4 regions of the Paenarthrobacter sp. AB444 genome follow, and region 1 is predicted to be linked to each of the others. Evidence: riboswitches for the same ligand, from Rfam matches in the RefSeq annotation. Region 1 holds a riboswitch; each other region holds the start of a gene.
The links. Region 1 has a riboswitch for thiamine pyrophosphate ahead of thiD (bifunctional hydroxymethylpyrimidine kinase/phosphomethylpyrimidine kinase). Riboswitches for the same ligand answer to the same signal wherever they lie in the genome.
Positions count from the first base shown of each region.

Region 2: another riboswitch for thiamine pyrophosphate. It lies ahead of PQ627_RS07980 (ECF transporter S component); the one in region 1 lies ahead of thiD (bifunctional hydroxymethylpyrimidine kinase/phosphomethylpyrimidine kinase).
Region 3: another riboswitch for thiamine pyrophosphate. It lies ahead of thiO (glycine oxidase ThiO); the one in region 1 lies ahead of thiD (bifunctional hydroxymethylpyrimidine kinase/phosphomethylpyrimidine kinase).
Region 4: another riboswitch for thiamine pyrophosphate. It lies ahead of thiC (phosphomethylpyrimidine synthase ThiC); the one in region 1 lies ahead of thiD (bifunctional hydroxymethylpyrimidine kinase/phosphomethylpyrimidine kinase).

Region 1 covers NZ_JAQZBY010000016.1:56,618-58,811, forward strand. The annotation lists gene thiD (bifunctional hydroxymethylpyrimidine kinase/phosphomethylpyrimidine kinase) at 1-922, opposite strand, end outside; TPP riboswitch at 913-1,011, opposite strand; gene PQ627_RS17605 (Rne/Rng family ribonuclease) at 1,098-2,194, opposite strand, start outside.
Region 2 covers NZ_JAQZBY010000005.1:27,681-29,874, reverse strand. The annotation lists gene PQ627_RS07985 (ABC transporter ATP-binding protein) at 1-353, opposite strand, end outside; gene PQ627_RS07980 (ECF transporter S component) at 353-973, opposite strand; TPP riboswitch at 1,052-1,187, opposite strand; gene PQ627_RS07975 (NUDIX hydrolase) at 1,361-2,050, shown strand; gene PQ627_RS07970 (DUF4235 domain-containing protein) at 2,076-2,194, shown strand, end outside.
Region 3 covers NZ_JAQZBY010000006.1:99,331-101,524, reverse strand. The annotation lists gene PQ627_RS09505 (RNB domain-containing ribonuclease) at 1-442, opposite strand, end outside; gene thiE (thiamine phosphate synthase) at 556-1,239, opposite strand; TPP riboswitch at 1,267-1,387, shown strand; gene thiO (glycine oxidase ThiO) at 1,379-2,194, shown strand, end outside.
Region 4 covers NZ_JAQZBY010000004.1:245,987-248,180, reverse strand. The annotation lists gene PQ627_RS07660 (amidohydrolase family protein) at 1-851, opposite strand, end outside; TPP riboswitch at 948-1,055, shown strand; gene thiC (phosphomethylpyrimidine synthase ThiC) at 1,050-2,194, shown strand, end outside.

The DNA.
Region 1 (2,194 bases):
TTCTTTCAAGCTCAGGGACGGCTTCTTTCCACAAGATGGCAGCGAACCCGCCCGTTTGGAGCTTGCGCTGGTGATGGAAGTGGTCCACTGGTCCGTTGCCTTCGCCGACCTCCAGCTCAACTGAACCCCTCAGCGCCTGGAGCAGCCACGGCTTTACCTCGCGCAACGACGCTTCCCAGTCACCCGTACGTACCTGGACGGTGGCCATCGCCGACGACAACGAGCACCCAGTGCCATGGCTGTTCTTTGTCTCAATCCGTGGACCGGCTACCTCGACGACATCCTGGTGCAACAAGCCAACGGTGTTGATCAACGCGTCCGGACACTCGGCGCCAGCCAGGTGACCGCCCTTGACCAGGACGGTGTTTCCGCATTCCGCGGCAAGGCGCTTGCCCTGCTCCAGGGCCGAAGCCCAATCGGCCGCCTCAGACTCGCCCAACAATATGGCAAGTTCCGGCAAGTTGGGCGTGATGAGGTCCGCCAACGGCAGCAAGGAACGAAGGGCCTCGACGGCAGACTCCGTCAGGAGGCGGTCACCGCTGGTGGCCACCATCACCGGGTCAAGGACGACGACGGCGGGATGCACTTCCCCAAGCCACCTGCGGACTTCATCAATCACCTCTGCGTCCCCCAGCATGCCGATCTTGACGGCATCGATGGCGATGTCGCTGCTGATCGCGGTCAACTGTTGCCGCAGGAACTCCACCGGGGGTACGTGGACGGCACTGACACCCTGGGTGTTTTGTGCGGTCAGGGCCGTGATGGCAGCCATTCCGTAACCGCCGTGGGCGGCGATGCTCTTAAGGTCTGCTTGGATCCCGGCGCCTCCGGAGGGATCTGAGCCTGCGATGCTCAGTACCCGTGGGGTCTGCCTGTGGTCCGCCACCAGCGGATACACAGAGGAATATGACAACTCGGCCATGAGGACATCCCTTCGCCGGTGCTAACCGGACAGGTTCAACGGGTCTGGATCTCAGCCCGGCCCACCGCCTGGCACCCCGTGTCAGTCCCCCAGCCTAACGCACCGAAAAGGGCGAGGGCCCCGTAATGCCCGCTCCTGGCGGATATTACAGGGCCCTCGAAACCACTGACGTCGATCAGAGCTCGGAGGCAGGCACGCCGACACCCAGGATGATGGGTTCCTCCGAAGCCGGTTTCCGGACCGGTTCTGCCGGCGCCTTGGACTGGTGTGCCGATCCCTGGGCAGCTGTGGCAGCTTCCTCGTGGTGCTCAACACTGGTCTCGTTGGCCGCACCTTGTGCCCTGCTGGCACTGCGGTTGCGGCGGCCCCGGCGACCCCTCGAAGCCGCAGGAGCTTCTCCGGACGAAGGAACCTGTGCGGCGGCTGCCGGGGCCGCCCCGGCAGCTGGAGCCGCTGCACTCTCCGAAGCGCCCTCTTCCTCGGCGGACGGAGCGGCACCGAGGTGCGAGAACGCCTCGGCCAATCGGTCCAGGCTCATGGCAGGCTTGGACGTTTGCGGCTCGTCATGGTGTTCGACGAAAGGCAGCGCAACCTCTTCGCCGCCGAAGCGCAGCACCGGGGTGGAGCGCGCTTCACGGACGGCGGCATCGTGGGCCTCAGTGGCCTGGTCGGTTGGAGCATCCTTTGCCGCAGCAGAAATGGATCCTGTCCCGGCCTCGTGCCGCCCGGCAGCCCGTGCCAGCTCTTCGGCCTTGTGGATTTCGTCATCGTGCAGGTGGGCAGCATGCGCTGCGGCGGCAATGGTCGCCAGCGCTGCACGGGTCGCTTCAGCTTTTGCCTGGCGCGCAGGGTCCTGTGGTTCCGGGTGTGCCGCCAGGGCAGCCGGAGCTGAGGGCGCCGTGTGGACCTGGGCGGGTGCTTCGGCTGCCCCCTGCGCTCCTCCCTTGCCGCGACGACGCTTGCGTTCCGTGCGCGCGGTGGGCTGTTGCGCCTCGGTGTTGGGACGGTGCTGCTCGACAGCCGCCACGTTGGCACGACGATGCTCCACGGGCTCGTCGTGTGTCACGACACCGCGGCCTGCGCAATGCTCACACTGTTCACCGAAGACCTCAAGGAGTCCGGTACCCATGCGTTTGCGCGTCATCTGCACCAAACCGAGCGAGGTCACTTCAGCAACCTGGTGCTTGGTACGGTCGCGGCCCAAGCATTCGACCAGGCGGCGCAGCACGAGATCGCGGTTGGATTCCAGCACCATGTCGATGAAGTCGATGA
Region 2 (2,194 bases), on a different contig from region 1:
TTCTCCGCACCGAAGGCGACGTCGTCGCCCACGCGCGAGAGGATCACCTGGGTTTCGGGGTCCTGCTGCATCAGTCCCGCCCGGCCACGGGACTCGCGGGGCGCGACGCCGTCGATCAGCAGCGAGCCGGTCTCGTCCGAGTCGTCTTCCTCATCACCCAGCACCCCGGTCAGGGCGTGCAGGAGCGTGGACTTGCCGGCCCCGGACGGGCCCAAGAGGAGGACCCGCTCCCCCGGTTCGATCCGCAGGTCCAGGCCCTGGATGGCAGGCGTGGAGCGCCCGGCATGCCGCCACCCCCACCCCTCGGCGGAAATGGCGGCAGGCTTGACCGTACCGCTCTGTGTGGCGGGCATCAGCTGAAGACTGGCTCCGAAGCGGCCTTGCGCGAGGCGAAGGAGCTGAGAACGCCCGTCTTCGCCAGACCGCGGGTGGCCACCCAGGAAAGGGCCCCTGCGATGATGGCGCCGGAAAGGGTGCAGAACGCGATGTAGGTGAGCTTGTCGACGGCCTCATAGGCGATGTTCCAGCCCCACGGGAGGAAGGAGTCGTTGAGGCCGCAGAAGAGTCCGGCACCTGCACCCGCGAGAAGCGACGTGGGCAGATTGAACTTCTTGTAGCGGAACGCCGCGAAGATGAGCTCGGCGCCGAGGCCCTGCAGGATGCCGGAGATCAGCACCGTGGTGCCGTACTGCGAGCCCATGATGAGTTCGCCGGTGGCGGCCACAGCCTCGCAGAACAGGGCTGCGCCGGGCTTGCGGATAATGAGCATGCCCAGGACTGCGGGGATCATCCAGCCACCGGCGATGAGGCCGGTCAATGGCGGGTAGGCCGCGTTCATGGGGATGGATACGATCGCGGCGCCCTGGGACCAGGCCCAGAAGATGACGCCGCCGGCGATGGCGATGAGGGCTGCCACTACGATGTCTACAACTCGCCAGCCGTAACTGGTCTTCTTCACGTTTACCGTGGTCATTTTTCTGCCTCCTGAGGTTACAGGAGGGGAAAGTGCTCCCCGGTTTCCGGCCGGCGTGCGCGCCGTCCGGACCCGGACACTCTGAGAAGCTCGACTCCCTTGCGCCGGTACTAACCGGATCAGGTTCGAGGGTCTGCGGCTGTCCGCACTCTCAGCGCCCTCGCGTCTCCTGCGTGGTGCAGGATTCGACGGCGGCGCTCCCCTGTCGTTATCAAATCTGCCCTGATGGGCTGGTTCAGTTTACACCTTGGCGTGCCTGTGAGGCCGGGCCAGGCGGGGTAGGCGGGGTCATATTCCGTCCTTGCCGTTGCGAGGCCCGCTCTGCGCCCCATTCCTCGCTCGTTGCACGCAGAGCAGGCCCCGCAACGCACCTGCGAGAATGACTTCATGACGGATCTTCCCGGTTCCAGCCTTCCCGACACCACGCCAGTGTCCGAGCCACGCCTCGCCGCCAGCGTCATCCTGCTCCGCGATACCCCATCCGGGCTCGAGGCGTTCGTCCAGCACCGGGTCAGCACCATGGACTTCGCTGCGGGAATGGTGGTGTTCCCGGGCGGCCGGGTGGATGCCGCGGATCAGGCCGGATGGGATTACCCGGCGGAACTTCTCCACAGCCACGCTGCCGCCTGGGGGCAGAGTTCGATTTCCTCGGATCCAGCCCAGGCACAGAAGGCCGCTGGGACCGTCCTTGCTGCAGCCATCCGCGAAGTCCAGGAAGAAGCGGGGCTGGCCATAGAGGCCGCAGCCCTGCGTCCGTGGGCCAATTGGATCACTCCCGTGGACATGCCCAAGCGTTTCGACACCTACTTCTACCTCGCCAAGCCCGCCCCGGAAGCACAGCCACGCCACCAGACCACGGAGGCCTGGCAATCACTGTGGATGCCTGTCAGCGGAATCTTGGCTTCCGAAGCGGAAGGCAGACTTAAGTTGATGCCGCCCACGTATTACCTGCTCAAGGAACTCGCGGCTTTCGACTCCGTGGACGCCGTTTGGTCGGCCGAGCACCCAGTGATCCCGGTGCTGGCGCCGGTCGGTTCCTTGACTGCGTTTCTCAAGGAAAGGGAGAGCCGCAGGTAGCCTGCCATACAGCTAGGCTGGGGGCATGAACCTCTTCTTCAAGCTGTTGGGCACCGGGATCAGCCTCGGCGCAGGCTTTGTCGGTACCAAACTCGTCAACAAAGGCTGGGAAAAGGCCACGGGCAACAAGCCGCCCACAGGCCA
Region 3 (2,194 bases), on a different contig from region 1:
CCCAGACGAAGGCCCCGCAGTCCTGGTTCGCCAGCAAACTCCCGGCGTTTTCGCTGATGATCTCAGGGTGCAAAGGAATGCGCCCGTCCGGCGCGTAGAGTGTTTGACCCCGGTGCCGCGTTTCCGAATCCAGGGCTCCTCCGGGTGCTACGAAGGATGGAACATCGGCGATCGCGTAAAGGATTTTGTACCCTTCGCCGGCACGGTCGATGTACAGCGCTTGGTCAAGGTCCGTGGAGGTCGCGGGGTCAATGGTCACGAAGGTGACATGCCTGAGGTCCCGCCCGGGCAGGCGGAGGGATTCGACGGCGTCACGCGCCTCTTGCACGGCCTCAGCGGGATACTCGCCGGGCAGCTCAAGCTCCGTCCGCAGGGCCGCGAGGGCTGCGGCGAGCTGGTCCGAGGAATCGTCGACGTTGGGCGCTATCCGGTGATGTGACACGAAAGTCAGCGTAGCCCGAAACAGGCCGATAGTCTTGGACGCCCACCAGGCAAAAGCCCGCAGCCGCCAAGCGACTGCGGGCTTATTACCGTCGCTAACGTGCGGAGTTGCCGCTAAGCGGCGTCGAGGGCTTCGAGCATCGACTTCGCTGCCGCCGTCGGGTCTTCCGCCTCGGTGATGGCGCGGACGACGACGATGCGGCTGGCACCGGCTGCGAGTACCTCTTCTACGTTGCCAAGGTCGATTCCACCGATCGCGAACCAGGGCAAATCAACGGCCCCGCCTGTGGTCTCTTCAGCGCGCTTGATCGCTTCCGCGGCATATGTGACCAAGCCGGTTCCCACGGCGTCGCGGCCGGGCTTGGTGGGCGTTGCCCATACCGGGCCAACACAGAAGTAGTCCAGGCCCGGGTCGCTGGGCGAGGCGGTGATGGCCGCGTTCACTTGCTCGGGAGTGTGGGTGGACAGGCCTATGACGGCAGGGTGGGGCAAGAAGGTACGGGCGACCTCCAGGGGCAGGTCCTTTTGGCCCACATGGAACACAGGAGCCCCGGAAACACTGGCAATATCGGCACGGTCGTTGACTGCCCAGAGCCGTCCGTGGCGTTCGGCAACGCTGCGCAGGACGGCCAGCAATTCCAATTCCTCAGCAGCTTCCACCGCCTTGTCGCGGAGTTGGATGATGTCCACTCCGCCCTGGAAAGCTGCGTCCACAAAGTCTTCAAAATCGCCTTGGCGTTTGCGCGCGTCAGTGCACAGGTAGAGGCGGGCCGAGGCGAGGGATTGATGCTGGGTCATGGAAACCACACTAGTTCCTCTAAACTGGGCACGTACCGCGGGAGCCGCGACGACCATCATTGTGACCGTCCGGCTGAGAGGGCTTAAGAGCCGACCGCTTGACCTGATCCGGCTAGTACCGGCGTAGGGAAGGAATCAGATGGCAGAAGCCATTCACGCAGATGTCGCTGTCATTGGCGGAGGCGTCATCGGCCTGGGCATTGCCCATCAATTGCGGAAGCTGGGCCGCTCCGTGGCCCTCATCGACCCGGCGCCGGCCAGCGGCGCTACCTTTGCGGCTGCCGGAATGCTGGCACCGGTGAGCGAACTCCACTACCAGGAAGAAGACCTCCTGGACCTCATGGTCGAGTCATCCCGATTGTGGCCGTCATTCGTGGGCAGCCTGCCTCAGCCCACGGAAGCCACCGGATACAGCACGACGCCGACCCTCGCCGTGGGTGCCGACGCCGCCGACCGCAGGGCGCTCGCAGACCTTCGCTCGGTTCAGCTTTCGGCGGGCCTGGAGGTTGAGCCGCTGTCCTTGCGTGAGGCACGGAACCGCGAACCACTGCTGAGCCCGCAAATTTCCTGTGCCTTCGACATTCCCGCTGATCACAAGGTTGATCCGCGGAAGTTGGCGAGCCACCTTTTGGCGGTCCTTGCCGCGCATTCGCCGGATGATGGCAGCTGGGTGAAGGGGGCCGGGGATGGGTTCGCCGTTGAGGCCTCGGCCCGCGGGTTGTTGTGGGACGGCGACCGGGTTGCCGGTGTCGAGCTTGAAGACGGCGGCACCGTCCACGCGGCCGAAACGGTCGTGGCCAATGGGCTGGGAGCCCCTCACTTGCAGGGCCTTCCCGAGGGACTCAGCCTTCCAGTCAGGCCGGTCTACGGAGACATCCTCCGACTACGCGTCCCGGCCCACCTCCGTCCGCTGGTCACCGCCACAGTCCGGGGGATGGTCCGCGGAGTGCCCGTG
Region 4 (2,194 bases), on a different contig from region 1:
ACGCTGCCCGCGTCCGTACCGGCATGAATGGCTACTCCGGCCTCGTACGCCTCCACCACGCGTTCATGCCTGCGTTCCCAGAGGCGCGTCATGTGGTCCGCGTATCCCGGAAATTTGGGCGCGGCCTGGGCGGCGATATCCGGGAATGTGGCGATGTTGACGAGTGTGGGAACGATAGGAACGGACTGCTCCACGAGCCGTGGAATGTGGCGTGGCAACAGACCCGTTGCGTGTTCGATGCAGTCGATACCGGCATCAAGCATGTCGTCGATGGTGTCTTCGGCAAAGCAATGTGCCGTGACCCGGGCGCCCTCGTCGTGGGCGGCGGTAATGGCGTCCTTGACCGTCTTCGCCGGAAAGGAGGCAGCCAGGTCACCAATGCCCCGGTCAATCCAGTCGCCCACCAGTTTCACCCAGCCGTCGCCGTCGCGGGCTTCCTTCCGGACGGTCTCGACCAACTGCTCCGGCTCAATCTCGTGACCCAATCCGCGCAGGTACCGGCGGCTTCGGGCTATATGGCGGCCGGATCTGATCAGGCGGGGCAAGTCCTCGCGCTGCTGCACCCACCGCGTGTCGCTGGGCGATCCGCAGTCGCGGATGAGCAGGGTTCCCGCGTCCCGGTCCGCCTGGGCCTGCGCGAGGGTGGTGGGCTCATCCACCGCTCCACCGGCGCCCAGTCCGATGTGGCAGTGGGCATCAACGAATCCCGGCAGGACCCAGCCGTCAAGCACGCTGTCCGGTTGCTCCTTGGGGCGCTCGAAAGTAAGGGTGCCCCCAACGGACCACATCCCGCGTCGTTCCTGATCTGCGGCGACGAGCACGGGTCCGCTGAATTCGATGATGTTGGGCATGCCAGAATCCTAGTCCGCTACAGGGCCGGCTAGTGCAGCCAACATCTGACCAGGTGCCATGTGACTGGGTGGCGCACGGGAGCTGTGGTAGCTTCGTCATGACCACACGGGGGCCCTTGCAGGGGCTGAGATCGGGCTGAGGCGGCCTGCGACCGTTGAACCTGTCCGGGTAATGCCGGCGAAGGAAGTGAGTAATCCTTGAGCACCATCGAAACACAGCACAGCCCTGCCCAAAACGAGGTTGTTACGCAGTCCCTGAAGTCCCATTCGCTGGCCTACGTCGAAGACCCAGCCACGGGCATCCGCGTTCCGGTGACCGAAATTTCGCTTGAGCCCTCCCCCAATGGCCAGTCGAACCCACCACTGCAGGTGTACCGGACGGCCGGCCCCGGGAGCGATCCCGTAGTGGGCCTTGAACCCTTCCGGGCCGCCTGGATCGAGGCCCGCGGCGACACTGCCGCGTACACGGGCCGTGAACGCAACCTGCTCGACGACGGCAAGGCGGCTTTGCGGCGGGGCGCCGCCTCTGCCGAATGGAAGGGTGCCCAACCGGTGCCCCGCCGCGCCGTCGAAGGCAAAACCGTCACCCAGATGCACTACGCACGGCAGGGAATGGTAACGCCCGAAATGCGGTTCGTGGCGCTGCGTGAAAACTGCGATGTGGAACTGGTCCGCAGCGAAGTTGCCGCCGGCCGGGCGATCATTCCCAACAACATCAACCACCCCGAGTCCGAGCCCATGATCATCGGCAAGGCCTTCCTGGTGAAGATCAACGCCAACATCGGAAACTCGGCTGTCACCAGTTCCATCGCGGAGGAAGTGGACAAACTGCAGTGGGCAACCCAGTGGGGCGCTGACACTGTCATGGACCTGTCCACCGGCGACGACATCCACACCACCCGCGAGTGGCTCATCCGGAACTCGCCGGTACCCATCGGCACAGTGCCCATCTACCAGGCGCTGGAGAAGGTCAATGGCGAGGCCAACAAGCTCACATGGGAGATTTTCCGCGACACCGTGATCGAGCAGTGCGAACAGGGCGTGGACTACATGACCATCCACGCCGGTGTGCTGCTGAGGTATGTGCCGCTGACCGCCAACCGCGTCACGGGCATCGTCTCCCGCGGCGGATCCATCATGGCCGGATGGTGCCTGGCCCACCACCAGGAAAACTTCCTTTACACGCACTTCGACGAGCTATGCGAAATCTTTGCCCAGTACGACGTCGCGTTCTCCTTGGGAGACGGCCTGCGCCCGGGTGCTACTGCCGATGCCAACGATGCCGCACAATTTGCTGAGCTGGATACGCTGGCCGAACTGACCCAGCGAGCCTGGGAATACGA